Regions from separate parts of the Massilia consociata genome, predicted to be linked through region 1. Evidence: riboswitches for the same ligand, from Rfam matches in the RefSeq annotation. Region 1 holds a riboswitch; each other region holds the start of a gene.
What was found. A riboswitch is a leader RNA that binds a small molecule or an ion and turns the genes downstream of it on or off. The one in region 1 is predicted to bind thiamine pyrophosphate.
Positions count from the first base shown of each region.

Region 2: another riboswitch for thiamine pyrophosphate. It lies ahead of ACFFJK_RS00080 (TonB-dependent siderophore receptor); the one in region 1 lies ahead of thiC (phosphomethylpyrimidine synthase ThiC).
Region 3: another riboswitch for thiamine pyrophosphate. It lies ahead of ACFFJK_RS13315 (D-amino acid dehydrogenase); the one in region 1 lies ahead of thiC (phosphomethylpyrimidine synthase ThiC).

Region 1 covers NZ_JBHLWP010000006.1:350,085-360,588, forward strand. Annotated here, with positions in the region: gene thiD (bifunctional hydroxymethylpyrimidine kinase/phosphomethylpyrimidine kinase) at 1-701, opposite strand, end outside; gene ACFFJK_RS05700 (thiazole synthase) at 698-1,492, opposite strand; gene thiS (sulfur carrier protein ThiS) at 1,629-1,832, opposite strand; gene thiC (phosphomethylpyrimidine synthase ThiC) at 1,832-3,745, opposite strand; TPP riboswitch at 3,814-3,917, opposite strand; gene ACFFJK_RS05715 (valine--tRNA ligase) at 4,040-6,838, shown strand; gene ACFFJK_RS05720 (hypothetical protein) at 6,922-7,911, opposite strand; gene ACFFJK_RS05725 (DUF2147 domain-containing protein) at 8,110-8,556, shown strand; gene ACFFJK_RS05730 (SMR family transporter) at 8,636-8,977, shown strand; gene ACFFJK_RS05735 (hypothetical protein) at 9,086-9,559, shown strand; gene ACFFJK_RS05740 (response regulator transcription factor) at 9,526-10,131, opposite strand; gene ACFFJK_RS05745 (sensor histidine kinase) at 10,140-10,504, opposite strand, start outside.
Region 2 covers NZ_JBHLWP010000001.1:20,447-30,950, reverse strand. Annotated here, with positions in the region: gene ACFFJK_RS00110 (LysR family transcriptional regulator) at 1-78, opposite strand, end outside; gene ACFFJK_RS00105 (MFS transporter) at 194-1,396, shown strand; gene dkgB (2,5-didehydrogluconate reductase DkgB) at 1,426-2,232, shown strand; gene ACFFJK_RS00095 (glutathione S-transferase) at 2,234-2,941, opposite strand; gene ACFFJK_RS00090 (DUF535 family protein) at 3,305-4,276, shown strand; gene ACFFJK_RS00085 (sensor histidine kinase) at 4,520-6,097, shown strand; TPP riboswitch at 6,186-6,295, shown strand; gene ACFFJK_RS00080 (TonB-dependent siderophore receptor) at 6,387-8,540, shown strand; gene ACFFJK_RS00075 (AAA family ATPase) at 8,537-9,088, opposite strand; gene pnuC (nicotinamide riboside transporter PnuC) at 9,085-9,678, opposite strand; gene ACFFJK_RS00065 (S46 family peptidase) at 9,767-10,504, opposite strand, start outside.
Region 3 covers NZ_JBHLWP010000012.1:44,229-54,732, reverse strand. Annotated here, with positions in the region: gene ACFFJK_RS13325 (MFS transporter) at 1-269, opposite strand, end outside; gene ACFFJK_RS13320 (class I adenylate-forming enzyme family protein) at 446-1,984, opposite strand; TPP riboswitch at 2,371-2,477, shown strand; gene ACFFJK_RS13315 (D-amino acid dehydrogenase) at 2,671-3,927, shown strand; gene sbcB (exodeoxyribonuclease I) at 4,635-6,236, shown strand; gene ACFFJK_RS13305 (hypothetical protein) at 6,233-7,480, opposite strand; gene guaA (glutamine-hydrolyzing GMP synthase) at 7,732-9,342, opposite strand; gene guaB (IMP dehydrogenase) at 9,518-10,504, opposite strand, start outside.

The DNA of each region.
Region 1 (10,504 bases):
ATCCGGAACGCATGGGCCAGCGTCTGGTGGCAGTACGCCTGCGCCTGGTCGAGCGCGGCCTCGACCGCGTCGCCCAGCGCCAGCCGGGCGGCGATCGCGGCCGCCAGCGTGCAACCGCTGCCGTGATAGGTGTGCGGCAGGCGCGGCAGGCGCCAGGCGCGCGCCTCCACGCCGTCGCGCAGCCAGCGGTTGGTGATGATGTCTTCCTCGCCGTGGCCGCCCGTCACCAGCACGTGCGCACAGGGCAGCCGTCCCAGCGCCTGCGCCTCGGGCAGGTTCGGCACGACGATCGTCGCCAGCGGCAGCAGTTCCGCCAGCGCGTCGGTCGCATTGCCCCGGCCCAGCGCGTCGCCGTTGCCGCTGGCGAGCACCGGGTCGAGCACCACCGGCAGGCCCGGGTTGGCCGCGCGCAGCCGGCGCAGCAGCCTGGCGATGGCGGCCGCGTTGTCCGCGCTGCCGGGAATGCCGATCTTCACCGCATCGATGCGGCAGGTATCGACCAGGGCATCCGCCTGGCGGATGACGAAGGCGGCATCGACCGGCTGCACCGCGTGCACGCGGTTGTTGTCCTGCACGGTGAGCGCCGTCGCCACCGGCAGCGCATGGGCGCCGAGCGCCCCGATGGCGGTAATGTCCGCCGCCAGCCCGGCCCCGCCGCTGGGGTCGAGCCCGGCGAACACGAGTACGGTGGGCACGTTCAAGTAACGATCCCCTCGACCGGGGAGGAAGGCGAGGCGGCAAACCGCTTCGGCATGCGCCCCGCCAGGTGCGCGTCGCGCCCCGCGATCACGGCGTGGCGCATGGCGCGTGCCATGCGTACCGGATCGCGCGCGGCGGCGATGGCGGTGTTCATCAAGACCCCGTCGCAGCCCAGCTCCATCGCGATGGCCGCATCCGAGGCGGTGCCGACGCCGGCATCGACCAGCACCGGTACGCTCGCCTGCTCGATGATGAGCCGCAGGTTCCACGGATTGAGGATGCCCATGCCCGAGCCGATGAGCGAAGCCAGCGGCATCACGGCCACGCAGCCGATCTCCTGCAGGATGCGCGCCTGCACCGGATCGTCGCTGCAGTAGACCATCACGTCGAAGCCGTCGCGCACCAGCACCTCGGCGGCCTTGAGCGTCTCGGGCATCTGCGGGAACAGGGTCTTTTCGTCGCCCAGCACCTCCAGCTTCACCAGCTTGCGCCCGCCCAGCAGCTCGCGCGCCATCTGCAGCGTGTAGATGGCGTCCTTCGCCGTGTAGCAGCCTGCCGTGTTGGGCAGGATCGTGAACTCGTCGGGCGGCAGCACGTCGAGCAGGCTGGGGGCGTTCGGGTCCTGGCCGATGTTCACGCGGCGGATCGCCACCGTGACGATCTCGGCGCCCGCCGCCAGGGTCGCCTCGCGCGTCTGGGCCAGGTCGCGGTATTTGCCGCTGCCCACCAGCAGGCGCGAAGCGTACTGGCGGCCGGCGATGGTCAGGAAATCAGTGTCATTCATTGCATTCATTGTTATCTCCTCGTCGTTGTAGGGTGGTCGGCTGTGCCGACCGCGCGTTCAAACCGTTTCCGCATGGAGCTACCTCGCCACACATCCCACACTGTTTGAACGCGCGAACGGCGAAGCCGTTCACCCTACGGTCTACTCAGCCGCCGCCGATGGCGCGCACGATGTCCACTTTGTCCCGGGCCTGCAGCCGCCGCTCGGGCCAGCGCTGGCGCGGCACCACCTCGCGGTTGACCGCCACTGCCACGGCCTGGTCCGCCAGGCCGAGCTGGCCGGCCAGCTCCTGCAGCGAATGCCCGGCCGGAACGCGGTATGGCGTCCCGTTCAGTTCGATCTCGGTCATCACACCTCCCGGTACAGCTTCGCGCCGCCGCGCACGAACTCGATCGCCTTCTCTTCCATCCCTTTCGCCAGCGCGGCCTGCTCGCCCACGCCCTTGGTGGCCGCGTACTCGCGCACTTCCTGGGTGATCTTCATCGAGCAGAAATGCGGCCCGCACATCGAGCAGAAATGGGCGACCTTGGCGGAATCCTTGGGCAGGGTCTCGTCATGGAAGGCGCGCGCCTTGTCCGGGTCCAGGCCCAGGTTGAACTGGTCTTCCCAGCGGAACTCGAAGCGCGCCTTGGATAACGCGTTGTCGCGCATCTGCGCGCCCGGATGGCCCTTGGCCAGGTCGGCAGCGTGCGCCGCGATCTTGTAGGTGATGATGCCGTCCTTGACGTCCTGCTTGTCGGGCAGGCCGAGGTGCTCCTTCGGCGTGACGTAGCACAGCATGGCGGTGCCGTACCAGCCGATGGTGGCGGCGCCGATGCCCGAGGTGATGTGGTCGTAGCCGGGGGCGATGTCGGTGGTGAGCGGTCCGAGGGTGTAGAACGGCGCTTCGCTGCACTGTTCCAGCTGCAGATCCATGTTTTCCTTGATCAGGTGCAGCGGCACGTGGCCGGGGCCCTCGATCATGGTCTGGACGTCGTGCTTCCACGCGACCTGGGTCAGCTCGCCCAGCGTCTTCAGTTCGGCCAGCTGGGCTTCGTCGTTGGCGTCGTAGATCGAGCCCGGGCGCAGGCCGTCGCCGAGGCTGAAGGACACGTCGTAGGCCTTCATGATCTCGCAGATCTCTTCGAAATGCGTGTACAGGAAGGATTCCTTGTGATGCGCCAGGCACCACTTGGCCATGATCGAGCCGCCGCGCGAGACGATCCCCGTCAGGCGCTTCGCCGTCATTGGCACGTAGGCCAGGCGCACGCCGGCGTGGATGGTGAAGTAGTCCACGCCCTGCTCGGCCTGCTCGATCAGGGTGTCGCGGTAGATCTCCCAGGTGAGTTCCTCGGCCTTGCCGCCGACCTTTTCCAGCGCCTGGTAGATCGGCACCGTCCCGATCGGCACCGGGGAATTGCGGATGATCCACTCGCGCGTCTCATGGATATGCTTGCCGGTCGAGAGGTCCATCACGTTGTCGGCGCCCCAGCGGATCGCCCAGGTCATCTTTTCGACCTCTTCGCCGATCGACGAGGTGACGGCCGAGTTGCCGATGTTGGCGTTGATCTTCACCAGGAAGTTGCGGCCGATGATCATCGGTTCGATTTCCGGGTGGTTGATGTTGGCCGGGATGATGGCGCGGCCACGGGCGACCTCGTCGCGCACGAACTCGGGCGTGATTTCAGGCGGGATGCTGGCGCCGAAGGACTGGCCCGGATGCTGGCGCGCCATCAGGCCGGCCACGCGCGCGCCCATCGGGCCGGAATCGACGAGCGAGGCGAGGTATTCCTTGCGGCGCAGGTTCTCGCGCAGGGCAATGAACTCCATCTCGGGCGTGACGATGCCCTGGCGTGCGTAGTGCATCTGGGTGACGTTGCGGCCGGCTTTCGCGCGGCGCGGGGTGCGCTGCAGTTCGAAACGCAGGGCCGCGAGCGCCGGGTCGGCCAACCGGGCCTTGCCGTAGTCCGACGTGGGGCCGGACAGCTCTTCCGTGTCGCCGCGTTCCAGGATCCATGGCAGGCGTGGCGTGGCCAGGCCGCGGCGTACGTCGATGGACGCTAGCGGGTCGGTGTACGGCCCCGAGGTGTCGTAGACGAACAGCGGCGGATTCGGCTCGCCGCCGAAGCTGTCGGGTGTCGGGGATTGCGAAATCTCGCGCATCGGCACGCGGATGTCGGGCCGGCTGCCTTCGATGTAGACCTTGCGGGAATTCGGGAAGGGTTCGATGGCCGCCTGGTCGACGGTGGCGGTCGCGGCTTCAAACTTGAGAGGTGCGTTCATGTGGCTCCTTTGCGGAGCCAGCAAAGGAGTACGCCAGACACGGCAGGACGAGCGTGGGGTGCCCACGGCCATGCATCTGACTGCTTCCCTTCGCTGGCATTATCCAGATCAGGTTCGGAGGGTATTTCTCACCCGTGTCGCAATTGCGACAACAGGACCCCTAGCGTGTGCCGCGCCCGGCTTCCCGGAACGCAGCGGGGCGGATTATAGCCCCATCTGCTCTATAATGGTTCTTTTCGCAAACGTTTTTATGCGTTTGTTTTCGAACGCACTCAACATTCTTATCTCACCATCATGGAACTTGCCAAGTCTTTCGAGCCCGCAGACATTGAACAATACTGGCGCACCGAGTGGGAAAAGCGCGGTTACTTCACCGCCACCATGGAAGACGGCAAGCCGTCGTTCAGCATCCAGCTGCCGCCGCCGAACGTGACCGGCACCCTGCACATGGGCCATGCCTTCAACCAGACCGTCATGGACGGCCTGACCCGCTACTACCGCATGCGCGGCTACAACACCGCATGGATCCCGGGCACCGACCACGCCGGCATCGCCACCCAGATCGTGGTGGAGCGCCAGCTCGACGCCCAGAAAATCTCCCGCCACGACCTCGGCCGCGACGCCTTCATCGAGAAGGTCTGGGAGTGGAAGGAAAAGTCGGGCAACACCATCACCGGCCAGATGCGCCGCATGGGCACCTCGCCGGACTGGAACCGCGAATACTTCACCATGGACGAGCCCCGCTCGAAAGTCGTGGCGGAAGTGTTCGTGCGCCTGTACGAGCAGGGCCTGATCTACCGCGGCAAGCGCCTGGTGAACTGGGACCCGGTGCTGGGCACGGCAGTCTCCGACCTCGAAGTCGATTCGCAGGAAGAAGACGGCTCGATGTGGTACATCAAGTACCCCCTCAGCGACGGCTCGGGCCACCTGACGGTCGCCACCACCCGTCCCGAGACCATGCTGGGCGACGTCGCCGTGGCCGTGGACCCGACCGACGAACGCTATACCCACCTGCACGGCAAGATGCTCACCCTGCCGCTGACAGGCCGCCAGATCCCGGTCATCGCCGACAGCTACGTCGACAAGGAATTCGGCACCGGCTGCGTGAAGATCACTCCGGCGCACGACTTCAACGACTATGCGGTCGGCCAGCGCGCCGGCCTTGCGCCGATCAACATCTTCACGCTGGATGCGAAGATCAACGAGAACGGCCCGGCGCAGTATCAGGGCCTGGACCGCTTCGCCGCGCGCAAGCAGATCGTCGCCGACCTGGAAAGCCAGGGCCTGCTGGAGCAGGTCAAGCCGCACAAGCTGATGGTGCCGCGCGGCGACCGTACCAACGTCGTCATCGAGCCGATGCTGACCGACCAGTGGTTCGTCGCGATGAGCAAGCCGGCGCCGGAAGGCACCTTCAACCCGGGCAAGTCGATCACCGAGGTGGCGCTGGAAAAGGTCGCCAGCGGCGAGATCAAGTTCGTGCCGGAGAACTGGACCACCACCTACAACCAGTGGCTGGGCAACATCCAGGACTGGTGCATCTCGCGCCAACTGTGGTGGGGCCACCGCATCCCGGCCTGGTATGGCGAGAACGGCGAGATCGTCGTCGCCCGTACCGAAGAAGAAGCGCAGGCCAAGGCCGCCGCACAAGGCATCACGGGCGCGCTGCGCCGCGACGACGACGTGCTGGATACGTGGTTCTCGTCGGCCCTGGTGCCCTTCTCGACCATGGGCTGGCCGGAGCAGACGAAAGACATGCAGCACTTCCTGCCGTCCTCGGTGCTGGTGACCGGCTTCGACATCATCTTCTTCTGGGTCGCCCGCATGGTGATGATGACGTCCCATTTCACCGGCAAGGTGCCGTTCGAGACCGTGTACGTGCACGGCCTGGTGCGCGACTCGCAAGGCCAGAAGATGTCGAAGTCGAAGGGCAACACGCTCGACCCGATCGACCTGATCGACGGCATCGACGTCGAATCGCTGGTTGCCAAGCGCACGTCCGGCCTGATGGATCCGCGCGCTCTTGACAAGATCGCCAAGGCCACCCGCAAGGAATTCCCGGAAGGGATCCCGGCCTTCGGCACGGACGCCGTGCGCTTCACGATGGCGAGCTACGCTTCGCTGGGCCGCAACATCAACTTCGACCTCGGCCGCTGCGAGGGCTACCGCAACTTCTGCAACAAGATGTGGAACGCCACCCGCTTCGTGATGATGAACACGGAGGGCAAGGACTGCGGACAACCACAGCCGGAAGACCTGTCGCAGGCCGACCGCTGGATCATCTCGCTGATGAACCGTGTCGAACTCGATATCGCCAAGGGTTTCGCCGACTACCGCTTCGACAACATCGCCAGCAGCATCTACAACTTCGCCTGGTACGAATACTGCGACTGGTACCTGGAACTGGCCAAGGTCTCGGTCCAGCAGGGCACGGAAGCGCAGCAGCGCGCCACCCGCCACACCCTGCTGCGCGTGCTGGAAGTGATCCTGCGCCTGGCGCATCCGATCATTCCGTTCGTGACCGAAGCGCTGTGGCAGAGCATTGCGCCACTGGCCGGCAAGACCGGTGACAGCATCATGCTGCAGCCCTACCCGCTGGCCGACACCTCGCTCGTGAGCGAAGAGGCGGAAAGCTGGATGGAACAGCTGAAAGCGCTGATCGACGCCACCCGCAACCTGCGCGGCGAGATGTCGCTGTCGCCGTCGGTGCGCGTGCCGCTGATCGTCGAGCCGGGCAACGAGGAAGACCGCGCCCGCATGGCGGTGTTCGCCCCGTACATCCAGTCGCTGGGCAAGCTTGCCGAGGTGCAGATCGTCGACGCGCTGCCGGAATCGCCGGCCGCCGTGTCGATCGTCGGCACCACCAAGCTGATGCTGAAGGTCGAGATCGACGTCGCCGCCGAACGCGAGCGCCTCTCGAAGGAAATCGCGCGCCTGCAGGGCGAGATCGCCAAGGCGAGCGGCAAGCTGGCCAACGAGAGTTTTGTAGCGCGCGCCCCGGCCGCGGTGGTGGAGCAGGAGAAGGAACGCGTGGCGAACTTCTCGGCGACGCTGGCCAAGATGCAGGAACAGCTGGCGAAGCTGCCGGCGGCGTAAGCCGTCAGTGCAGAAGAAAACGCGGCCTCGGCCGCGTTTTTTGTAGCGTGGGCAGGAGACCTGCCCACCCTGCGACAAACCGGTCATTCATCCCGCTTGCCGCCAGCAGCCTGCGCGCTGCGCAGCCGCTCCACCGCGGCGAACACCACCGGCCGCACGCTGTCGCAATCGAGCCTGGCCATCTGCTGCAGGCTCATGGTCTTGGCCGCTTCCTCGGCAACGAGCATGCCCAGGTAATAGCCGCGCCGGGCCGGCATGCCGGAATTGTCGCCCCTGCGCAGGAACAGTCCGCTGTAGGCCTCCTGGTCGGTACTGTCCAGCTTGGCGTACAGGTCGTCGAGCGCGCGCTTCATCTGCTTTTGCGTGTCCGGCACCATGTTCACCGGCAGGTCCAGCAGCATTTCCCCATCCGTCGCGTTCGGGTTCAGCACTTTCGCCACATAGCTGGCCATGCCTTCCTGCCATAACGAGGTCCAGACCGGCCAGCTCTTGCACTGCATCGGCTGGTAGTCGTGGAACAGCTCGTGATGGAAGAAGAAGGTCTCGTCGTTGTTTCCATGGAGCTTGACCATCTGGTCCGCGCCGAAGATGAATTCCGACTTGCCCTTGAACGTCCGCTTGCCGCCGTCCATCTCGCCCAGGGAATGGACAAACCAGATGTCGTTCGGTACGTAGTCCGGGAACACCGCCTTGAAACTCGCCAGGTGGACCGGCAAGTCCTGCGTGAAGCGCGCTACCTTCTTCGCGTAAGCCTCGCGCAGCGCCGGGAATTCGGCGCGGGCTTTCAGGATCTCGGCATCGCGCTGCGCTTCGGTCTTCTTGCCGTTGTAGCGCTCGACGCCGTAGAAGGCCGGAAATTTCGGCACCACCGAAGCCTTGAAATCCCGCAGGAATTCCTCGTCCGCCTTGCCGACGTTGCGGTCCCACACCTGCGCGAACATGCTCGCCAGGTCATGCACTTTCATGGACAAGGGCGCCGCGGCGGCCGGGCTGGCGGCAGTGGTGGCAGCGGCGGCGCCGGTCGCCAGCACGGCGCCCAGCAGGATCAGGGGAAGTCGGGAAAGGCTCTTCACGGTAGGCACATCCTCTACGAAAAAATCGAAATTGTATCGAGGCAATATAGTCAACCTGTCCACAAACTGTCTCGAAATTGTCGACAGACCGTTGCATGGGGCCATGACGATTGGAAGGAATCCTCGGAATTTGGGTCTCCCGCCGTCTGTACTGTTTGCTACACTCTGCTATACCAATAACAATTCTGGAGACCCAAGATGCGACAACTGATGCAGGCAGGCCTGATTGCCATGATGTTTGCGATGCCGGCGGCAATGGCGCAAAACGCCTCGCCAGCGGGCATGTGGAAGACCATCGACGACGAAACCGGCCAGCCGAAGGCGCTGGTGCGCGTTACCGAGGAAAACGGCGTCCTGAACGGCAGGATCGAAAAGCTGTTCCGTCCGGCCGGCCAGGACCAGAACCCGAAGTGCACGGCCTGCGAAGGCGCGCGCAAGGACCAGCCGATCGTCGGCATGACCATCCTCTCGGGCCTGAAGAAGGAAGGCAACGAGTACACCGGTGGCGAAATCCTCGACCCGGCCAAGGGCAAGACCTACAAGAGCAAGGCGACCCTGAAGGACAACGGCAACAAGCTGGAAGTGCGCGGCTACATCGGCGCGCCGATGTTCGGCCGTTCGCAGACCTGGGTGCGCGAGCAATAAGCGGCGTACCGCCGGCCGGCGCGCCCGGGCGTGCCGGCCGCCTTGGCGCCTGCATCATGGCTGCCTGTATCATGGCGGCATGACCCAGACCCAAGCCTATCTCTTCCTCGCCTTTGCCATCGTGGCCGAAGTCATCGGCACCACCGCGCTCAAGGCCTCCGACAGCTTCACCCGCCCGCTGCCCAGCCTCGTCACGGTCGGCTGCTATGCCCTCTCCTTCTACCTGCTGACCTTCAGCCTGCGCGTGCTGCCCACGGGAATCGCCTATGCGATCTGGTCGGGTGTGGGCATCGTCCTGATTTCCCTGATCAGCTGGATCGTGTACCAGCAGCGCCTGGACCTGCCGGCCATCGCCGGGCTCGCCCTGATCATCGCCGGCGTGGCGGTGATCAACCTGTTCTCGAAGAGCGTCGAGCACTGATACCGCCCTGCCCGCACGCCTGGTGGCAGGTGCGGCAGGCGGGGCATGCGCGAGTGTGCTATCGTCGAAGCACGACCGGCCTGGCCTGCTTTGCACATCCGCATACCGATGAGCGTTCCCAATCCGGCGCGTCCCGTCGTGCGGGGCCGCGCACTGCGTTACCTCCGCCTGCTCAGCCTCCTGGCAGGGGTGATGGCCCTCATCCATCCGCCCCTGCTGCTGCGCTCCGTCGCGCACGCCATTCCCGATATCGCCGAACCCTTCGTCATGCTGGCGGGGATGCTGCTCGCGGCCGGCGGCTATTTCGTGATCGGCCTGGCCGGGCACCGGATGCGCCGCTCGCCGGCCTTGCGCTCGCTCGCCTCGCTCCTGATGAAGATGCCTTTCGCCGCCAGCGCCACCGTCGTCTGGCACGGCGGCCATCCCATGCTGTTGCGGGTATGCGGCTTCCTGATGGTGCTGACGCTGGTGCTGTACATGAGCTTTGTCTATCCGCTGATGCACACCCCGAAACGCAAGCCGCAGCCGGACGGGGCCGCGGCCGAACCCTACAGCCAGCCGGCGTCGCGCGCCATGCGGTAGGCCTCGACGCGGTTGGCGGCGCCGAGCTTGCTGATCGCTTCGGACAGGTAGTTGCGCACCGTCCCTTCGGACAGGTGCACCTGGCGCGCGATCTCGCCGCTGCTGCGTCCTTCGCCCGCCAGGCGCAAGACCTGGCGTTCGCGTTCGGTCAACGGATCGCCGCCGCCGCTCCAGCTCTCGAGCGCCAGTTCGGGGGCGATCGCGCGGCCACCGGCATGCACCGCGCGGATGGCGCTGGCCAGCGCATCGACCGGCGCATCCTTGAGCAGGTAGCCGCGCACGCCCGCTTCCAGCGCGCGCCGCAGGTAGCCGCTGCGGCCAAAAGTGGTCACCACGATGACCTTCGGCGGCAGGCGCTGCTCCTTCAGCTGCGCCGCCAGCTCCAGCCCGGTCATCAGGGGCATCTCGATGTCGGTCAGGACGATGTCGGGCGCAAGCTGCTCGCACAGCGCCAGCGCTTCCTTGCCGTTGGTGGCGGCGCCGGCGACCTCGAAGTCCGGCTCGAGCCGCAGCAGCGCGGCCATCGCGCCGAGGACGAGGTTCTGGTCTTCGGCCAGGAGAATGCGGATCATGGGGTGGCTCATGTCGTACTTTCGGCGGGAATGCGCAATTCGAGATGAAGGCCCGGGCCGGCGCCCGCGCGTACCGCCAGCCTGCCGCCGACCGATTGCACGCGCTCGCGCATGCCGCACAGGCCGTTGCCGTGCCGGATGTCGGCTTCGCTGCGCGCCCGGCCGTCGTCGGCGACCCGCAGCACGGCCACGCCCTGCTCCAGTCCCAGGTAAACGCTGCAGCGCCTGGCCCCGGCGTGGCGCACGACGTTGGTGACCGCTTCGCGCAGCGCCAGCGCCACCACGTTCTCGGCGGCCGGCGCCAGCGCGAAGCGTTCGACCTTTTCCTCCATCTGAACGTCGGCCGCCGCCAGGCTGGCGCGCGCGCTCGCCA
Region 2 (10,504 bases), on a different contig from region 1:
GAGCCGCTCGGCGGCGGCCGAGAACGAGCCGGCATCCATGACCGCAGAAAATACAATCAAGGCTCCAACATCGATCATTTGTGACTCCACGTCAAAAGTAAATTGTACGGCAAGGCATTTTTCCCTGCCGGCCGGACGGGCACACTGCCGGTTCTGCATCAATCCACGAGCAACGGCCTACAAGGAGAACACCATGCCACTCGCACTCTGGGCGCTGACACTGAGCGCCTTCGCCATCGGGACGACCGAATTCGTGATCGTCGGCCTGATCCCCACCATCGCCGCCAGCCTCGGGGTGTCGGTGCCGTCCGCCGGCCTGCTGGTGAGCCTGTACGCGCTCGGCGTCGCCATCGGCGCGCCGGTGCTGACCGCACTGACCGGCCGCGTGCCGCGCAAGCCGTTGCTGCTGGGCCTGATGGCCCTGTTCACCCTCGGGAACCTGGTCGCCTTCATGGCGCCGAACTACGCCGCGCTGATGGCAGCGCGCGTGCTCACGGGCCTGGCGCACGGCGTGTTCTTCTCGATCGGCTCGACCATCGCCACCAGCCTGGTGGCGAAGGAAAAGGCCGCCAGCGCCATCGCACTGATGTTCACCGGCCTGACCGTGGCCCTGGTGACCGGTGTGCCGCTCGGGACCTTCATCGGCCAGCACTTCGGCTGGCAGGCGACCTTCCTGGCCGTGTCGCTGCTTGGCGTGGCGGCCATGATCGGCAGCTGGATCCTCGTCCCCGGCAATATCGCCGGCAGCAAACCTTCCGGCCTGCTCACCCAGCTGGCCGTATTGAAGAAACCGCGCCTGCTGCTGGTGTACGCCATCACCACGCTGGGCTACGGCGGCTCCTTCATCGCCTTCACCTACCTGGCGCCGATCCTGCAGGAAGTCTCGGGCTTCGCCGCCTCCAGTGTCGGCCTGGTGATGCTGGTGTACGGCGTCTCGGTGGCGGCCGGGAACATCTGGGGCGGCCGGCTGGCCGACCGCATGGGCCCGCTGCCGGCGCTGCAGCGCGTATTCGCCCTGCTCGCCCTCGTGCTGCTGGCCCTGGGCTTCACCGCGCCCGACAAGGCGCTGGTGCTGGCCACCGTGCTGGCCTGGGGCGCGGTCGCCTTCGGCAACGTGCCGGGACTGCAGGTCTACGTGGTGCAGCGCGCCGGACGCGACGCCCCGCATGCGGTCGATGTCGCTTCCGGCCTGAACATCGCGGCCTTCAATGTCGGCATCGCACTGGGCGCGTGGGGCGGCGGGATCATCGTCGCGAAGCTCGGGTTGATGGCGACGCCATGGATCGGCGCGCTGATCGTGCTCGGCGCCCTCGCCCTCACCACCCTTGCCCGCTGGCAGGACCGGCGCGACGCCGCCCCGGTCCAGGCCACGCCCCGCACCGCCGTCACGCACTGACACTGAAACCGAAACTGAAAGGACACATCATGCACATGCCGCAACTTGGCCTCGGCACCTTCCGCCTGCAGGGCCAGCAGGCCATCGACTCGGTCCGCAACGGCCTGGAGCTCGGCTACCGCCACATCGACACCGCCCAAATCTACGGCAACGAAGAAGAAGTCGGCACGGCGCTGGCCGCTGCCGGGGTCCCCCGCGACGAGGTCTTCGTCACCACCAAGGTCTGGACCGCGCACCTTGCCGGCAATCTGCTGGTTCCGAGCCTGAAGGAGAGCCTGCGCAAGCTGCGCCTCGAGCGGGTGGACCTGGCGCTGATCCACTGGCCCTCGCCCGGCGCCGCGGTGCCGGTGGCCGAATCGATGCAGGCCTTGCTGGCCGCGCGCGAGCAGGGTTTGACCGGGGCCATCGGCATCTCGAATTTCCCGATCGCGCTGATGCGCGAGGCCATCGATGCGGTGGGCGCCGCCAACATCGCCACCAACCAGGTCGAGCTGCATCCCTACCTGCAGAACCGCAGGCTGGCCGCGTTCGCCCGCGAGGCGGGCATCCACCTCACCGCCTACATGCCGCTCGCCTACGGCAAGGTGATGGAGGAGCCGGCCATCCAGGCCATCGCGACGCGCCTGGGCGCGACCGCGGCTCAGGTCACGCTGGCCTGGCTGCTCGGCAAGGGGTACGCGGCGATCCCGTCGTCGACGAAGCGCGCCAACCTCGCCGGCAACCTGGCAGCGCGCAGCCTCGTGCTGGCCCCCGGCGACATCGCCGCCATCGATGCCCTCGACAGCGGCGGGCGCATCGTCAGCCCGGATTTCGCCCCTGCCTGGGACCGGGGCTGAACTACTCGTCCAGCTCCGGATAGTGGCGGAAGATGCCGTTCTGGTTGAACGGGATGCGCCGGTCGGATGCGAGGTAGGCCGCGATGTTGGGGCGCGCCGCCACCCGGTCGCGCAAGCCGCCGAGCGCCGGGTACTCGCCTTCGAGCCGCTTCATGGCGTTCGGGAAGGCGTAGCGCAGGCCTTCGACCACCTGGAACAGCGACAGGTCGGCGTAGGTCGGCTTGTCGCCCACCAGCCAGTCGCGCGGCTCGGGGTTGGACAGGATCCGCGAGAAGTAGCCGAAGAACTTCGGCAGGCGCGTCTCGATGAAATCGGCGGCGCGCCGGATCGCTTCCGGCTTCTGGTCTTCGTAGTAGAGCGAGGTGGCGATCGGGTGGTGGGTATCGTGGATCTCGGCCACGAGGTCGGCAATGGTCAGCTGCAGCTGGTGCGTCCACAGCCGCCCCGGATCGGTACGCGGCGCCAGCGCGTGCTGTTCGCCAAGGTACAGCAGGATATTGGCCACCTGCCCGATGGTGAGCTCGCCCGCGCGCAGAAAGGGCGGCGCGAACGAGGGATGGGCTTCGGTGTCGAGCGCGGACAGCAGCAGGTCCATCCCGCCCTCGCGGCGCGCGACGTCCACATACTCGGCCGCGGCTTCCTCGAGGGCCAGCCGGACGAATTCCCCACGGCCCTGGATACCGGGCCAGTAAAAAAGTTCATACACCATCTCGCTCCTCCCGTTCGCGTTCGGTCTGGCGCAATTATCAGTGATGAATCGGAAGCGTGTCGCCGCACAAACATGATAGTCTTGTAGTGCCTGCCGGGCGAAAACAATAAGTCACTATTATCCGAGAGAGAGACAACATGACCGCACCGTTCGCCGTTGCTTCCTTTTCCATTGCTTCTTTTTCCACTGCTTCCTTTTCTCTCCCACTCCTGCATCCGGGCAGTAGCTAGCATTCGGCACACTTGCGTGGCAGAATGAGGTTTCTGCTGCGCAATCTCGCCATGCTTCACATGGCGGGACTCGAAGATAAAGACAGTGGCGCCGCCGTGGCGCCAGGAACTTTACGCTGAATGGAGCGTTCTCATGATTGTCGCTCACCTGACCAAAAGTTGGCGTGCCCGCCGAGGCCAGTACACGTCCGCCTCGTGGATGCTCAGCATCGCGCGCAGCCTGCGCGTGCTGCGCTACTGGCGCGAGCACCAGGCCCTCTGCCGTCTCGACCTGGTGCGCCGCTTCGTCGCGGCGGCGCCCCACGACGACCTGTTCCACCACCTGAGCCACCGCAGCTACCTGTCCACCGACCTGAGCGCGCGCCAGCGGGTGCAATGCGTACTGTCGCACTACCGCTTCGAAGACGCCACCTTCGGCAATGCCTACCACCAGGCCGTCTATGGCGGCGGCGGCCTCACGCTGTGGCAACACCCGTCGCAGGACGAAAACGGCGAACACCTGTTCGTCATGCGCCTCGAGATGGCCACGCGCGGCGACGCCGAGGGCGACCTCACCCTGTCGCTGGTCGCCGACGGCAAGTACCTGCACCGCCTGTCCTACACCTGGGTGGATGGCCAGCTGGCCGGTGTCGACCTGCCGATCGTGCCGTTCGTCACCCGCAACCAGGGGCGCTGGACCGACTCCGGCGCGGCCTTCGACGCCTTCGAGGCAGCCTTCCCCAACAATTCGCCGAGCTTCTTCTGCTTCGCCGCCATGCAGGGCATCGCCCAGGCGCTGGGCATCGACCAGGTGGTGGCCATCAAGTGCACATCGCACATCGCCTACAACCCGCTCGACGTCAAGCACTTCGAGAACGCCTACGACGGCTTCTGGAAGATCCTGGGCGGAGTCGAGATGCCGGGCCGCAGCTACCTGATCCGCCTGCCCTTCTACCTCAAGCCGCTGGCCGACATGCCGTCCAAGCATCGCAAGCGCGCCGCCCAGCGCCGCGAGTTCTGGCGCGCCATCGGCGATTCCACCCGCACCACGATGCTGCGGCACATGGTGCCGGCAGCGAGCAGGCAGGCGCGCACCGTGGCCGAGCCGGCGACGGCCGAAGCCTGACCCACTGGCCGGCAGCGCGCACGGCACCTGCGCCTCTGGGCCATGGCTGCGCAAGCTGCGCCTGCTGCTGCGGGTGCCCCAATCTCTTGCGCGCCAGGAGGCCTGGCCGAGCATGGCAACCCCTCTCCTTGAATTGGACAGCGGGGTAGCGTACCAGCGCAGATTGGATGCTTGCGCATGCATTCGATTATGATGGCGAGCCATGCTCATCAGGTCTTACACTTCAGTCGAAAGCCGAACGCATTGAACTTCCCCTCCAGGTCCGCCCTGCCGCTGTTTACCGCTTGCGCCTGCGCCGTCATCGCGCTTGCCTGCCTGTCGGGCTGGGCATCCGGGATCGAGCATCTCACCTCGGTATTCCGGGGCTTTCCGGCCATGGTCCCCATGACTGCGGGAATGACCCTGCTGGCCTGCTGCGCGCTGGTCCTGCGCCAGTCAGGCGCCGGAAAACATGCCGGCTTGCTGCCGGCGCTGGCGCTCATGGCGGCAGCGCTCATGATCCTGCTGGCGTACGCCGTGCAGCCGCTCGGTTGGCTCCCGGACCTGATGGCAGGACGCGGCGGCTGGAGACTGTCGTCTCCGATCACGGCGGCGGCTTTCCTGGTACTCGGCGCCAGCCTGGGGGCGCTACCCTACCCGCGCCACGTGCATCGCTCGCAATGGCTTGCGCTGGGCGTGCTGTTCCTGGCGCTGCTGACGCTTGCAGGCTACCTGTTCCGGGACACCTTTCTTTATCACTCATTGCCGGGTACCGGCACCTCGATCCTGACGGTCGTGGCGCTCATCCTGCTTTCGATCGGCTCCCTGGCGACGCGTTTCTCCGAAGGCATCATGGCGGCTGTCACGGGTCACGCTCCCTCGGCCCAGATTGCACGGCGACTGCTCCTGGCGGCAATTATCCTGCCGGTCCTGCTGGGTACCATCATCTGGATTGCGTTGCACTTCGACGCGGTGGACATCGATACCGGGATTGCCCTGCTCGTCTGGGGGATCGCGGTGCTGATCATCGTCGTCACCTGGCATGGGGCCGTGCGCCTGAACCGTGCCGACGTGGCGCGCCGCGAGGCCGAGCGGGCGCTCGAGGACGCATTGGCCTCCTTGCGCGAGGCCGACGCCCACAAAGACCATTTCCTGGCGGTGCTCGGGCATGAGTTGCGCAACCCCCTGGCCCCGATCCGGGCCGCCGCCGACCTGCTGCGGCTCCCTTCGGGTGTCGATGCGTCACAGCAGCGCCGTACCGGCGACATCATTGCACGACAAGTGGAAGCCATGACCCATCTCGTCGACGACCTGCTCGACATGTCGCGCGTGCGGCAAGGCCTGATGACGACGGAGCGCGTCCCGGTCGACCTGTCCATGGTGGTCAACGACGCCCTGGAACAGGCCAGACCCGCGATCGCGCAGCGCCGCCACGGGCTGGCGACCGAGCTGCCCGACCGTCATCCGGTGGTGCTGGGTGACCACAAGCGGCTGGTGCAGGTCGTGGCGAACCTGTTGGCCAATGCGGCAAAATACACGCCCGAAGGCGGCCGCATCGTGCTGGCGCTGCACGCGGGGCCGCACCAGGCCCGGATCGAGGTCAGCGACAATGGTATCGGCATCGAAGCTGCGCTGCTGGAGCACGTGTTCGATTCGTTCGCCCAGGTGACGCGCAGCCCCGGCCGTACCGGGGGCGGCCTGGGTATCGGTCTTGCACTGGTCAAGAGCCTGGTCGAGCTGCATGGCGGCAGCGTGGCCGCACACAGCGCGGGACTGGGCCAGGGCAGCACGTTCCAGGTGACCCTTCCGCTCGTGCAACAAGACCCGGAGCGCAAGCCGTAAGTCCCTGCACAGGCGGGCTCGTCGCTGCATCGCCCCCGCACCCATCATTGCCACATTCACCACGTCCGTCCGGGACCGTGGTACACTGCCGCCTCGCTAGGGGTCCTGGTGCGCGCTTCACGCTGCGCTGCCGGGTGAGAGATACCCTCCGTACCTGATCTGGATAATGCCAGCGAAGGAAAGCGCAACGCAGTTCCCATTCTTGTTTGCCCTTCCCCCACGTTGGCTCCGGCTTTTATGAAAGCAGCGCGCCGCATCCGACACCGTGGCGCGCGAAGACGAGCAAACCATGACATTCAACCTGAAGCAATCCGTCCTTGCCTGCGCCATCCTGCAGGCCTTCTCCATCAGCGCATCGGCGCAACAGGCCGCACAGCCGGCTGCACAGCCAACCGCGGGCGTGGCCTCGGTCGTCGTCACCGGCAGCCGCTGGGTCGCCAGCGACCGCGCCAGCATCGGCGGCTTCACCGACGCGCCCCTGCTCGACACTCCGGCGGCGATCACCGCCATTACCCGCACCCAGATGCAGGACCTGTCGATCCGCAACGTGACCGACGCCGCGCGCTTCGACGCCTCGATCGGGGACGCGTACAACGCGATCGGCTATGCCGAGCAGTTCTCGATCCGCGGCTTCGCGCTGGACAACGCCAGCAGCTACCGCAAGGACGGCATCGTGATCCCGGCCGATGCGCAAATCCCGCTGGAGAACAAGGAACGGGTCGAGGTGCTGCGCGGCCTGGCCGGCCTGCAGGCGGGCGTCGCGGCGCCGGGCGGCATCATCAACTTCGCCACCAAGCGCCCGACCAATGCGCCGCTGCGCTCGGCGACCGTGGAGGTGAGCGAGCGCGGCACCGTGCACGGCGCGATCGACCTGGGCGGCCGCTTCGAGGACCGCCGCTTCGGCTACCGCATCAATGCCGCCGCGGAAGAGTTGAAGTCCTACGTGCGCGGCGCCGACGGCGAGCGCCAGTTCGCATCCTTCGCCTTCGACTGGCAGATCGCGCCAAGCGCCCTGCTGCAACTGGACCTCGACCACCAGCACAAGTCGCAGATCACCGCGCCGGGCTACCAGCTGCTGCGCAACGAGGCGCTGCCGACCGGCGTATCGCCGAAGACCCTGCTCAACAACCAGCTGTGGACCAAGCCGGTGGAAACCGACAGCAGCAACCTGGGCTTGCGCTTCGAGTACCGCATCAACCCGGAATGGAACGCGACCATCACCGCCAACAAGCACTGGTTCAAGCGCGACGACTACACCGCCTTCCCTTACGGCTGCAGCAACGAGGGCGAAGGATTCTATCCGGGCTACTGCTCGAACGGCGACTACGACGTCTATGACTACCAGAGCGTGGGCGAGCGCAAGACCCCGTGGGGTGTGCAGGCCATGCTGCAGGGCCGCTTCACTACCGGCGCGGTGCGCCACGCGCTCACCGTGGGCACGGCCGTCTCCGAGCGCCACGACAGCTTCGGCGAATACGTCTACGACTACGCCGGCTACAGCAACATCTGGAACAACCTGCTGGTCGACCCGGCGCCGGGCAGCCCGCGTACCGGCCCGGTGATGGAGCGCCGCAGCGACCGCGAGCACGCCCTGTTCGTGCAGGACGTCGCCACCCTGTCCGAGCAGCTGACGCTGCACGCCGGCCTGCGCTGGGTGAAGCTCAAGCGCCACGAACTGGCCGAGATCGACCAGCCGTGGGTGCATGCGAACGATTCCTTCGTGCTGCCGAGCGTGGCGCTGGTGTACAAGCCGGCGCGCGACTGGAGCGTCTACGGCTCGCTGAGCCACGGCCTGCAGCACGGCGGCATCGCCGAAATGGGCACGACCAACGAGAACGCCGCGCTGCCGCCGGGCCGCTCGAAGCAGGTGGAACTGGGCGTGAAAGGCATCGTCAACAATGCCGTGATGGTGTCGGCCGCCGCGTTCGACATCCGCCAGGGGCTGGAATACGTGAACGCCGCCAATGCCTTCGTGCGCGCCGGCGAGCAGCGCCACCGCGGCATCGAACTGGCGGCGCAGGGCAAGGTCAATGCAGACCTGAACTACAGCCTGTCGCTGATGGCGCTGGATGCGAAGCAGACCGGCACCGGCGACCCGGGCGTGGAAGGCAAGCGCGTCACCAACGTGCCGGAATTCCGCTCGACCGCGTGGGTGGAATATGCCGTGCCGGCCGTCGCCGGCCTGAAGGTGGATGCGATGTGGCAGTATTCGGGCAGCAAGGCCTTCGATCCGGAAAACCGTGCGATCGTGCCAGGCTACCACGTGGCCGGCCTGGGTGCGTCCTACGCCGTGCGGCTCGGCAATGTCAACACGACCCTCCGCGCCCGCGTGGACAACGTGTTCGACAAGTTCTATTGGCGCGACGTGACGCAGTCGCTGGGCGGCTACCTGCTGCCGGGCGCGCCGCGCACCTTCCGCGTGTCGGCCCAGTTCGACTTCTAAGGCTGGCCCAGCAGTGCCTCGACCTGCCGTACCCGGTACGGCAGGTCGCCTTCCAGCAGGACGTAGGGAATGCCCCTCGCGACCAGCGTCTCCACCAGCATCCGGTGCACCTCCTGGCGCACCTCTTCCGATTCGCGCTGCAGGCCGTCCGGTTCCCATGGGCTGTCGGGCGCCGTGACGAACGTCCAGGCGTAGTCGTGGCGGCTGTCCAGGCGCGCCAGCTGCGGGTCCACCCGGCCCCAGTACTGGCGGCTGTACAGGGCCGTCATCAGGGGCGTCGTGTCGCAGAACAGGAAGCGCCTTGCCTGCCCGGCCAGCGCGTCTTCGCGCGCCAGCTGGGTGCGGGCGATCGGGTACTGGTCGCTCTCGAACGGCACGCGGGCATGGGTGTCGACGAACTCGCGCAGGTATTCCGGTACCCACACGGTCTTGTAGTGCGCCGCCAGCGCCTCGGCCAGGGTGGACTTGCCGGACGATTCCGCACCGAGCAGCGCTACCCGCTGGACCGGCAGGCCCGGGTTCGGATCCGGCGCCCCGGCCGCGCTCATGCATCCCTCCGCGCAATGTTCGACCAGGCGCGCCAGCCCGTGTAGGCAAGCACCACGAACACCGCGTACAGCACCGCCGTCAGGATCAGGCCCTTGTAGACGTACAGGCCGACGTACAGCACATCCACCACGATCCAGATCAGCCAGTTCTCGACCTTCTTGCGGCCCAGCAGGAGCTGGCCCACCAGGCTGCCGGCGGTCAGGAAGCCGTCCGCATGCGGCACGTCGGTGTCGGTGAGACGGTCGAGGAATTGCGAGAGCAGCACGAAGCCGATCGCCCAGCCAGCGATGGCCCAGCCCCAGCCGCCACGCCTCAGACGCGTGACGACCAGCGGCTGGTTGCCGGCGCCGTGCAGCCACTGGTACCAGCCCCACACGGAGGCGGCGATGAACACGAACTGCAAGCCCATGTCGCCATACAGCTTGGCATCGAAGAACACGACGGCGTAGGTGCTTGAGGAAGCGATCGAGAACAGCCAGGCCCAGTGCTTCTGGCGGATATTGAGGACCACGGTGGTCGCCGCAAGCAGGAAGGAAACGAGTTCCAGCGGCGTGGTCGTGAGTCCGGCGAGGGTCAGGGTATCGTTCATGCGGTGCAATAAGAAGACGCCGGATGGTAACAGCAAAAAGGCCCCGGCGGTGGCGTACCGCCGGGGCCTCGTCAGCTCGCCTGCCCGATCACTTCTTCGGATACTTGATCGTCATTTCCTTCAGCAGGTTGTGCGCGCCGTCCACTTCCTTCATCACCCACAGCATGTAGCGGATGTCGACGTGGATCGCGCGCGTGATGGCGCTGTCGAAGTACCAGTCCTTGGTGATCGATTCATAGGTCGAATCGAAGTTCAGGCCCACCAGCTCGCCGCGCTTGTTCATCACGGCCGAACCGGAATTGCCGCCGGTGGTATCGGCGCTCGACAGGAAGTTGACTGGCACGCTGCCCAGCACCGGGTCCTTGAACACGCCGTAGCGCTTGCCCTTGATGGCATCGAGCAGCGGGGCCGGAGCGATGAACGGATCCTTGTTGGTCGCCTTCTCGACGATGCCCTCGACCGTCGTAAACGGGCCCTTCACCAGGCCGTCGCGCGGCGAGTACGGCGACACGGTGCCATAGGTCACGCGCAGCGTCGAGTTGGCGTCCGGGTAGACCGGCTTGCCCTGCGATTTCTTCCATGCGATCACGGCCGACATGTACTGCGGGATCACGCGTTCCAGGTTGCCGTCGATGTCGTTGCGGCGGTTTTCCAGCGCCATGCCGGTGTCGTGCAGGCGCACGGCCAGCTGGATGAACGGATCGTTCGACTTGCGGAAGGCCTCGGGATCCTTGCCGATCCAGGCCAGGCGCTTGGCGGTTTCTTCCAGTTCGGTCGCCTTGTACATGGCCGGCAGCGCGTTGGCGGCCGGCAGCAGCGCGTCCAG
Region 3 (10,504 bases), on a different contig from region 1:
GCAATGGTGGGACGCCGCCCGATACGGTCGGCGATCGTGCCGAGAAAGATGGCGCCGACCATCATGCCGAACAGCGCGGAACTCATCATGAATCCGGCGTCCTGCGCGTTGACGCCCATCTCCTGCATGATCAATGGCAAGGCCACCCCAGCGACAGCCAGGTCATAGCCGTCGCAGATGATGATGACCGCGCACCATGCCAGGACCTTCAAGTGAAAACTGTTGAACTTCGCCTCGTCGGCGAGCTGGTGTACGTCGATGTGTCGCATGCTTGTCTCCTGGTTGTAATCGGCCTTTCGGCCGGCTTGTGGCTTGTTGTTGCAATCGACATGCGAAAGGCGTGGGCTGAAAAAGGTCGAACACGCCCCTGGCGCGGCATGAAGCCGGCCATTGTTCGGTTGTATAAGGTGCAGATCCCCGGGCGTTTGCCCGAACCGCAGGGCTGTCAGGGCGAGGCTGCCAGCTCCTGCCGCGCCGCCTCTTCAAGCGCGCGCCGCATGATCTTCCCCGTGCTCGTCTTCGGCAGGTCTGCCATGAACTGCACGAGACGCGGCAGCCGGTCCCGTGCGAGGCGAGCTTGGCAGTACGCGATGATTTCTGCTTCCGACGCAGTCCTGCCCTTGGCAAGGACGATGTAAGCCTTGGCGAGCTCCCCTTTTTCGGCGTCCTTCACCGTTCCGACCGCGACCATGGCAACCGCCGGGTGCCCGGCGATGACGCGCTCGATCTCGGCTGGATAGATATGGCATCCATCGGTGACGATGAGGTCTTTCGCGCGATCGATCAGGAAGATGAATCCGTCTTCATCCATGTGACCGAGATCGCCGGTTCGCAACCAGCCATCCTCGGTGAGTACCTCTGCGGTCGCGTCCTCGTTGTTGTAGTACCCCATCATCGTCAGCCCACCCCGGATCATCAATTCGCCGATTCCTGGATGCAGCGTGGATGCGAAGCAGTTGGGCATCACGTTGATGCGCGCCTGGACATGCGGAAGCGGAATGCCGATCGATCCGCGCTTGCGTGGGCCGTACAATGTCTGCGTCGTCGCCGGCCCGGCGAGTTCCGTCATGCCCCACAACTCGATAAGCGGGCACCCGAACGCTTGCTCGACCTGCTCGATCTTGGCTGTCGGCATCGTTTGCCCGCCGACGGTACAGCGTTGCAGGCTGCCGAGCTTGTACCTCTTGAGTTGCGGGACGTCCAGCAGGGACATGTACATCGTGGGGACACCTTCGAACAGGGTCGCGCCGAACTGTTCGATCGACTCCAGGACTGCGTGTTCGGCGAATGTCGGGTGCAGGACCAGGGTGCCTCCGCAAGCGAAAGTCGCGTTCATCACGATGTTTCCGTAGGCATGCGCACACGGCAGAGCAGTCACCACCACATCGCCGGCGTGGCGGGTATGCATGACAGAAGTCATGGCCGCGTTAAGCAGCACCGCCTTGTGACTCAGCATTGCGCCCTTCGGATGGCCCGTGGTGCCCGACGTGTACGCAATCGTGGAAAGTGCATCAGGACTGATTGCCGGGATCGTGAAATGCGCGCTTTCCCTGTCGATCATGGCGTCAAAGCCGAGCGCACCGGGCAAGGCCGGACCGAAGCTGACGACTTGCAGGTTTGTGGCACTGCCGACGGACTCGACAAGGGCGAGGGCGTTGTCGGCGGAGGCGACGACGAGCGACGCGCCGCAGTCTTCGATCGCATACTTCGCTTCTTCGGCGGTGAGCATCGCATTGAGCGGGTTCACGACTGCCCCCAGCTTGAGGACCGCGTAGTAGCTGACAATCCACTGCCAGGAATTCGGTGCGTACAAGCTCACACGGTGGCCCGGGGCGACCCCGACGCGCTCCAGCGCGTTGGCAAACCGGTTCGCGAGCTCGTTGAGTTGCCTGTAAGAAAAGCGGTCGCAGCCGATCGCGAGAGCGAGATGTTCACCGTGCTGGATGGCCGCACGCTCGAGTACATGGGCGATCGAGCGATCCATCAATCGACTCCTTCGTCATGCTGCGCGTGCAACAGAGGCATGACGGCCCCCGTGCGCGTAACGGTATGCCCCAAGCCGGTATAGGCATGCGTCATCTTGGTCTCCATAGCGTCTTCTTGTAGTGTCGGAAGGTCCGCTGGTGAGCGGGTTTCCTGCTCTGCGCGGCCCCCTGTGTTTGCAATATTAATTTTGTACGGCAGCGCAGAATGTCTTGCGACGAACAATTGGCCACAAATAGTCAGGCTGAGTGGCGCTGGATATGTCCGAGTCCATCCTCATCTTAACTTTTCCCCACTGACGACCGCGAGCGAGCGCCCGATTGCAAGCTGTGAAACACCGGGATTGCCGGACACTGGCAAGGCAGTTAAAATCATTCCTGCCTGTCAAGGCAAAGCTGGGGGTCCTGCATGTCGCAACGGCGACCTGTGGGTGAGACATACCCTTTGAACCTGATCTGGATAATGCCAGCGAAGGGAAGCACCGATGCTGGCTGCGCGCCGTCTCCGTACGTCCCCTTGCTGGATCCTGCTCAGTCACCGAGACGCCAACAAGGATCCAATGACCTCTCCCATCCGTGTAGACCGCGGCCGATCTGCCCTCAAGGGTCGCCGGCACCCGCCTCCCCCAGCCGATCGACCGGATGGCACGCCTGCCCGTGCTTGTGCTGCCAGGGCGGCGCGAAGCCGATGAACGTCGTCGTGCTGGGAGCGGGCGTCATCGGCACGACGTCGGCCTGGTACCTGCGTGAGGCAGGCCATGATGTCACGGTGCTCGAACGCCAGCCGGGGCCCGCGCTGGAGACGAGCTTTGCAAACGGATGCCAGATTTCGGTGTCGCATGCGCAGCCGTGGGCCAACCCTGCCGGATTACTGAAGATAATGCGCTCCCTCACCCGCGAAGACGCGCCGCTGCTGTTTCGCCTCCGCGCCGATCCGCTGCAATGGCAATGGTGCCTGCAGTTCCTGCGCGAATGCCGGCCCGCGCGCGTCAACGCAAACTTGCGCCAGATTCTTGCCATCGCTGAATATGGCCGCCGTAGCCTGCAGGCGCTGCGCGCGGAAACCGGCATCGAATACGACAGCCTGGCGCGCGGCATCCTGCACTTCTATACCGATCAGCGCGAGTTCGACAAGGCATGTGCCGTGGCAGCACAGATGCGGGAACTCGGCTGCCCGCGCAGGACGATCGATGCCGATGAGCTCATCCGGATCGAGCCTGCATTGGCTGCCATGCGCAAGAAACTGGTCGGCGGTGACTTTACGCCCAGTGATGAGTCGGGCGACGTCTACAAGTTCACGTCGGGGTTGGCTGCCGAAGGCGAGGCAGCCGGCATCCGCTTCTGTTACAACACGAGCGCAACGCGCCTGCTGGTCGAAGCGGGCACGGTGATCGGGGCGGAAGCCATCGATGGCGAAGGCAGGCATCGGGTAATACGCGCCGATGCCTTCGTTGTCGCACTCGGCAGTTTTTCCGCTCCGTTGCTTGCACCGCTGGGCGTCAAGCTGCTGATCTATCCCGGCAAGGGCTATTCGGCGACCTATGACATCGCTGACGCAAGCGCGGCCCCAAGCGTTTCCCTGACCGATGACAGCTACAAGCTCGTGCTGTCGCGGCTGGGATCACGCTTGCGGGTGGCCGGAACCTGTGAATTGAACGGCTATTCGCGCGCCCTGAATACGGTACGTTGCGAAGCGATCACGCGACGGGTCCGCGAGCTCTTCCCCGATGCCTGCGACTATGCGCGCCCAAACTACTGGACGGGCCTGCGACCGCTTACGCCGTCGAACGTACCGTATATCGGAAGGACGCGTTATCCCAACCTCTATCTGAATACCGGACACGGCACGCTCGGCTGGACCATGAGTTGCGGCAGTGCCCGGCTACTGGCCGATATCGTCGCCGGCCGCCGTCCTGAAGTCGCCTGCAGGACCGCCGCTGGCTGAGGCGGGATTCTGTACGGCCGGCAGCCATTACCCTTCTGCTGAACCTCGGATGCCTGGTGCAGGAGGACTCAATTCATCCGTAAACGGCGCAGTCTGGGCTTCTTCTGGATGCCTTGGTGATGCAGTGTTGGCTTTTTCGTAGTTGTTAACGTCGAGGTAGTGCAGTGTGTAGAAATTATCTGTTGGTTAGTTACGTATTTTGTATTTGCGGCCGGCTGATTTCCCGAATGGATGGGCGTTTATGACTGGACTCTTCAGGAAACAAAGAAGCGGCTGTGGATCGCCAGGGCCTTCCTGCGCCAGCCTTGCCATTGCCTTCGCTCTGCATTAGCCGCTTGGCACACGCCGATGTCATGACTGGAAGCGAGCTTCGGGATGGTATGGGCACTCTTCAACGCTAGCGCCCTTACCCAGCACCATGTTCGATACCATTGAAATTGCTCGCATAGCACCAGTCGGACATGCACGGACCCGCTCCATTCGACAATGAAAAAGCCGTTGACTATTCATACCAGAGATCAAGCTCCGATTGGTGAATTGCTCATGTTTTCCTGATTGACCAGCACCCAATGCGATAGAGCCCAAAACACGGTGGCCCGCGACCACGCAGTGCGTGGTCAGCGCCTGACAGGAACACAGCACCGCTTGAAATCATGGTCCTGACACCGATATAGCAAAATTAAGCACCTGATTCCGCAAAGCCGTGTATGAATACGATGCTGTTTTTCGACTATGAGACCACGGGTCTGGTCCCTGCCCGCGAACGCCCGGCCCAGTTCGCGTGCGTGCGTACCGACATGAATCTGGAAATCGTCGGACAACCGACGACGCTGTACTGCAAGCCGGCGCCCGACCATCTGTTCGATGCGGGCGCTTGCCTTGCCACCGGCATCACGCCGCAAGTGTGCGCCGAAGTGGGCCTGCCAGAGCTGCAGTTTGTGCGCGAAGTGTGCCGGGAACTTGGTACCCCCGGCACGGTCGGCGCCGGCTACAACTCGGTCGCGTTCGACGACGAGGTCACACGCTTTATGCTGTGGCGCAACCTGGTGGACCCGTACGAGCGCGAGTGGAAAAACGACTGCAGCCGATGGGACGTGATGATGGCGGTACGCGCCACGTACGCGCTACGGCCCGAGACGATGGAATGGCCGCGCGAGGACGATGGCAGGGTCTCATTCGCCCTGGAACGCTTAAGTAGCGCAAACCAGCTGCTGCATGAATCAGCGCACGATGCGCTGTCCGACGTGTACGCCACTATCGGGTTGGCGCGCCTCATCATGGAACGCCAGCCGCACCTGTACGCGCACTGTCTGGCAATGCGCAATAAGAACCTGGCGATGCAGGAGATGGGCTTGGAGCGGCGTCAGCCATTCATCCATGTCGGCTACGGCGCTGCCGCGACCGCGGGCCTGCGCATCATGTTTCCCCTCGCTGCGCATCCCATCAACCGCAACGAGGTCGTCGCCTGGGATCTGGCGCACGACCCGCGCGAGCTGCTTGATATGGACGCGGAGACCGCCCGCAAGCGCCTGTTCACGCGGGTCAAGGACCGGCCCGAAGGTTTCCAGCGCCTGCCGCTCGACAGCATTGCCGCGAACCAGTCGCCGGCGGTGTTCGCGAACCTTGACGTCGTATCAGGCCAGCGGGCGACCGAACTCGGCCTGGATGTGGATGCAGCGATGGAAAACGCCGCCACGATGGCGCGCGTGCTGCAGGCAGTGGACGTAGACAGGTTGTTGCAGGTGCTCTTTGCCCGTGACAGCCTGGACGGCGAGGCCGATGCCGAGGTGGCGTTGTACGCGGGCCTACTAGGCAATACCGACCGCCGCACGCTGGATCAGCTTCGCATCCTTGATCCGCGCGGCTTCTCCGCTGCCAGGCCGGAGTTCGACGACCCTCGGCTCGCTACGCTGTGGTTGCGCTACAAGGCGCGTCACTATCCGGATGCGCTGTCACCAAGGGAGCTCGACAAGTGGGAAGAACATCGCTTCGATAAGCTTATCATGGGCACTGACGGCAGCCGCACGGTCGCGATGGTGCGGGAGGACGTTGTGCGCTACTGGCGTGCCCTGGTGGCGTCGAGCGATCTCATCGACCCGGGAAAGCTGCGAATATTGGACGATGTGCTGGCCCACGCGAACGGCATCGCTGCCGAAATCGACCCGTACGAGACCGTTGCGCCGGCCCGGCCAGACGCAGCGCCAGCACTTGCAACCGTTTCTCCGTTTGCGGTGCAGCCGGACATGTTCGGCGGCGCTGGCGACGGTGGCATGTCGCCAAGACGTCGCGCCATCGCGCGTCGCGCCTAACAAGCGGCGTTGCCGTCGTAACGGGCAAGCAGTTGCGCGAGCACGTCGGCGGCCGCTGTGTTATCGGGAAAGTCGAATTGCTGCCGGCGCGGCCGGTACACGCCACCGGCCTCCTGCACTATCAGCATGATGTCGGGTAGTCGGCTCAGCGCCTGGATCGGCAGCTTCAGGCTGCTGCCGTCAGGCGTGAGCATGCGCAGCTGCCGCTGCAGTTCGTCATCGCATCCGACGCGGGGCACTGCTACTCTCGCGTTTCGCTCCCGCGCCGCGTCATTGCGGCCGTCTGTCCTGGCGAGATCGGGCCGCGCCGCCAGCATGCCCGCCAGGCGCGCCGTTTGCCGCTCGACGTCAAACCGTCCCGCGTACCGGCTTCCCTCCACCATCTGGTACCGGATATAGAGTCGCCCGTCGTCGCTGGCCTCAAGGCGATAGTGATCGGCCAGCAGCCCATCGCTCGAACGGTACACCATCCCGACGCGGTCGATAAACTGCTTTAACTCATCGTTCGCACGTACGCGAATCGAAAACATTTGCCGCAGCACCTTGGGGTCGAAGGCATCGAGCCCCGCTGCTTCCACCGCACGCATGCGGATGGCCTCGCCGTAGTGCAGCGTCAGCTCGTCCGGCGCATGGACAGCTACGCCCGTTGCGTAGCGCACGCAGCCCGGCCCGGCGTCGCCAACCAGGGCGAGGGATTCGAATAACTCGGCGATGACTTCGTCCTGCAGCACGCTGCGATAGCGCGGATCCAGCATCGCCAGGTCGATGCCGTCATCGATGCCCTCGGCGCGGCAGCGGTCCCGCAATGCTTGGTAGGAAGGATCGGCCTCGAGTTCGGGACCGGGGAAGCGGACTTCGCGCGCGAGCCGTCGGCCATCGTAGCCCAGTATGCGTGCGGCGCGGAACTCTTCCCCCGTCGCCTGGGGCGTCGGCCAGCGCTTGTGGTAACCGGCGAACACGGTACAGATACCGATGTAGTATGTCAGGTCGTGCGCGGGCCCTTCCTGGACAAACGGAAGTCCAAGCTGAGGCGTGGCGTCGAGCTTCGGGCCTCGTTTAGGTGTCATGGCCTGTCTTCGGAGCGTGTCGTCAATCTGGGTTGACGATACATGATCTGGACAGGCCGAGTTGTCCAGGATGACGAGTTGTCGGACTGCACTTCGCCAGATGGCTGTGGTGCAAGCTTGAAGCTCGGCCAGAATGGCGGCTTGCAGACAGATCCGCACGCGAACGGTTGCCGACAAACTGGACCTTCCTGGAAGCCTTCGCAAGGCGTGGTTAGTTTGTTCGCAGTTGTTAACGTCGAGGAATCGTCTTGGATGAAGCCCCACTGTCGGTTAGTTACATTTATAGGGCGGCGGCGATTCATTCATCAATAGACTCGTCCTGGTCACTGGCCTGGACCCGAAAAGAAACAAAAAAGCCGCCGATCATTCATACGAATGATCAACGGCTCTGCAGTTTTCAATTCAAATGCGTTACTTAGAGACTGCCGTCATTCCCACTCAATCGTCGCCGGCGGCTTCCCCGAAATGTCATACACGACACGATTCAGCCCGCGCACTTCATTGATGATCCGGTTCGACACCTTGCCCAGCAGCGAATGCGGCAGGTGCGCCCACTGCGCCGTCATGAAGTCGAGGGTCTGCACCGCGCGCAGCGCCACCACGTATTCGTAGGTGCGGCCGTCGCCCATCACGCCGACCGACTTCACCGGCAGGAACACGGCGAAGGCTTGGCTGGTCGCCTCGTACCAGTTCACCGGCGCCTTGCCTGGGTCGATGCCGGCCACGGCCGGCAGCTCGAACGGGGTGTTGCGCAGCTCTTCGATGAAGATGGCATCGGCTTCGCGCAGCAGGTCGGCGTATTCCTTCTTCACTTCGCCCAGGATGCGCACGCCCAGGCCAGGGCCCGGGAACGGGTGGCGGTAGACCATGTCGTGCGGCAGGCCCAGGGCCACGCCGAGTTTACGCACTTCGTCCTTGAACAGCTCGCGCAGCGGCTCGAGCAGCTTCAGGTTCAGGGTTTCCGGCAGGCCGCCCACGTTGTGGTGGCTCTTGATGGTCTGGCCCTTCTTGCCCTTGCCGGCCGATTCGATCACGTCCGGGTAGATCGTGCCCTGTGCCAGCCATTTCGCGTTGGTCAGCTTCTTGGCTTCGGCCTGGAACACCTCGACGAACTCGCGGCCGATGATCTTGCGCTTCTGTTCCGGGTCGGTCACGCCGGCCAGGTGGCCCATGAACTGGTCTTCGGCGTCGATGCGCAGCACTTTCACGCCCAGGTTCTTCGAGAACATGGACATGACCATCTCGCCCTCGTCCTTGCGCAGCAGGCCGTGGTCGACGAACACGCAGGTCAGCTGGTCGCCGATGGCGCGGTGGATCAGGGCCGCGGCCACGCTCGAGTCGACGCCGCCCGACAGGCCCAGGATGACTTCGTCGGTGCCGACCTGCTCGCGGATCTTCTGCACGGCTTCGCCGATGTAGTCCGGCATGTTCCAGTCCGACTTGCAGCCGCAGATCTCGTGCACGAAGCGGCCGATGATGGCCTCGCCCTGGGTGGTATGGGTCACTTCCGGGTGGAACTGCAGCGCATAGAAGCGGCGGTCCTCGTCGGCCATGGCGGCGACCGGGCAGCTGTCGGTGGAGCCCATCAGCTTGAAGCCAGGCGGCATCTCCAGCACCTTGTCGCCGTGGCTCATCCAGACGCGCAGCATGCCGTGGCCTTCGCCGGTGACGAAGTCGTTGATGCCGTTCAGCAGCGCCGTATGGCCGCGTGCGCGTACCTCGGCGTAGCCGAACTCGCGCACCTTGCCGTTCTCGACCTTGCCGCCGAGCTGGGCCGCCATGGTCTGCATGCCGTAGCAGATGCCCAGCACCGGCACGCCGGCTTCGAACACCGCCTGCGGGGCGCGCGGCGAGTCGCCTTCGAGCGTCGAGTTGTGACTGCCCGACAGGATGATGCCGCTGGCGCCGTAGTTGCGCACGAACTCGTCGCTGACGTCATACGGGAAGACTTCGGAGAACACGCCGGCATCGCGCACGCGGCGCGCGATCAGCTGGGTAACCTGGGAACCGAAATCGAGGATGAGGATTTTGGAGTGCATGTAAGGGCAACAATAGATGATGAATCGGGACCGTAGGGTGGTCGGCTATGCCGACCGCGCGTTCGACTCCCCTATGATCAGATCGAGCGGCTATTCATAGGCTAGCTGGACGCGCGGTCGGCGAAGCCGACCACCCTACGAAAACGCGGCCCACGGGCCGCGTTTCATTGGATACTTACTCGGAACGGTAGTTCGGCGCTTCCTTGGTGATCTGCACGTCGTGCACGTGCGATTCGCGCATGCCGGCCGAGGTGATCTCGACGAACTCGGCCTTCTCGCGCAGCTCTTCGATGGTCGAGCAGCCGCAGTAGCCCATCGACTGGCGCACGCCGCCGACCAGCTGGAAGATGATCGCCAGCACGCTGCCCTTGTAGGCGACGCGGCCTTCGATGCCTTCCGGCACGAACTTGTCGGCCTTGCTCGAGGCTTCCTGGAAGTAGCGGTCGGCCGAACCTTCCGCCATCGCGCCCAGGCTGCCCATGCCGCGGTAGGACTTGTAGCTGCGGCCCTGGTACAGGATGGTTTCGCCCGGCGCTTCATCGGTGCCGGCGAACATGCTGCCCATCATGACGGTGTGCGCACCTGCTGCCAGCGCCTTGGAGATGTCGCCCGAGAAGCGGATGCCGCCGTCGGCGATGCAGGGCACGCCGGTGCCTTCCAGCGCCTTGGCCACGTTCGAGATCGCGGTAATCTGCGGCACGCCCACGCCGGCCACGATACGGGTGGTGCAGATCGAGCCCGGGCCGATGCCGACCTTGACCGCGTCCGCCCCGTACTCCACCAGCGCTTTCGCCGCCGCCGCGGTGGCGATGTTGCCGCCGATGACGTCAACGTGCGGGAAACGTTCCTTGATCCACTTCACGCGGTCCAGGATGCCTTGCGAATGGCCGTGCGCGGTGTCGACCACCAGCACGTCCACGCCGGCCGCGACCAGCATCTCGATGCGCTCTTCGTCGCGCGCGCCCACGCCCACGGCCGCGCCCACCAGCAGCTTGCCCTGCGAGTCTTTCGACGCCAGCGGGTGCTCGTGCGATTTCTGGATGTCCTTGACGGTGATGAGGCCGCGCAGTTCGAAGGCCTCGTTGACCACCAGCACGCGCTCGAGACGGTGCTTGTTCATCAGGCGCTTGGCTTCGTTGGTGTCCGCGTCTTCGTTGACGTA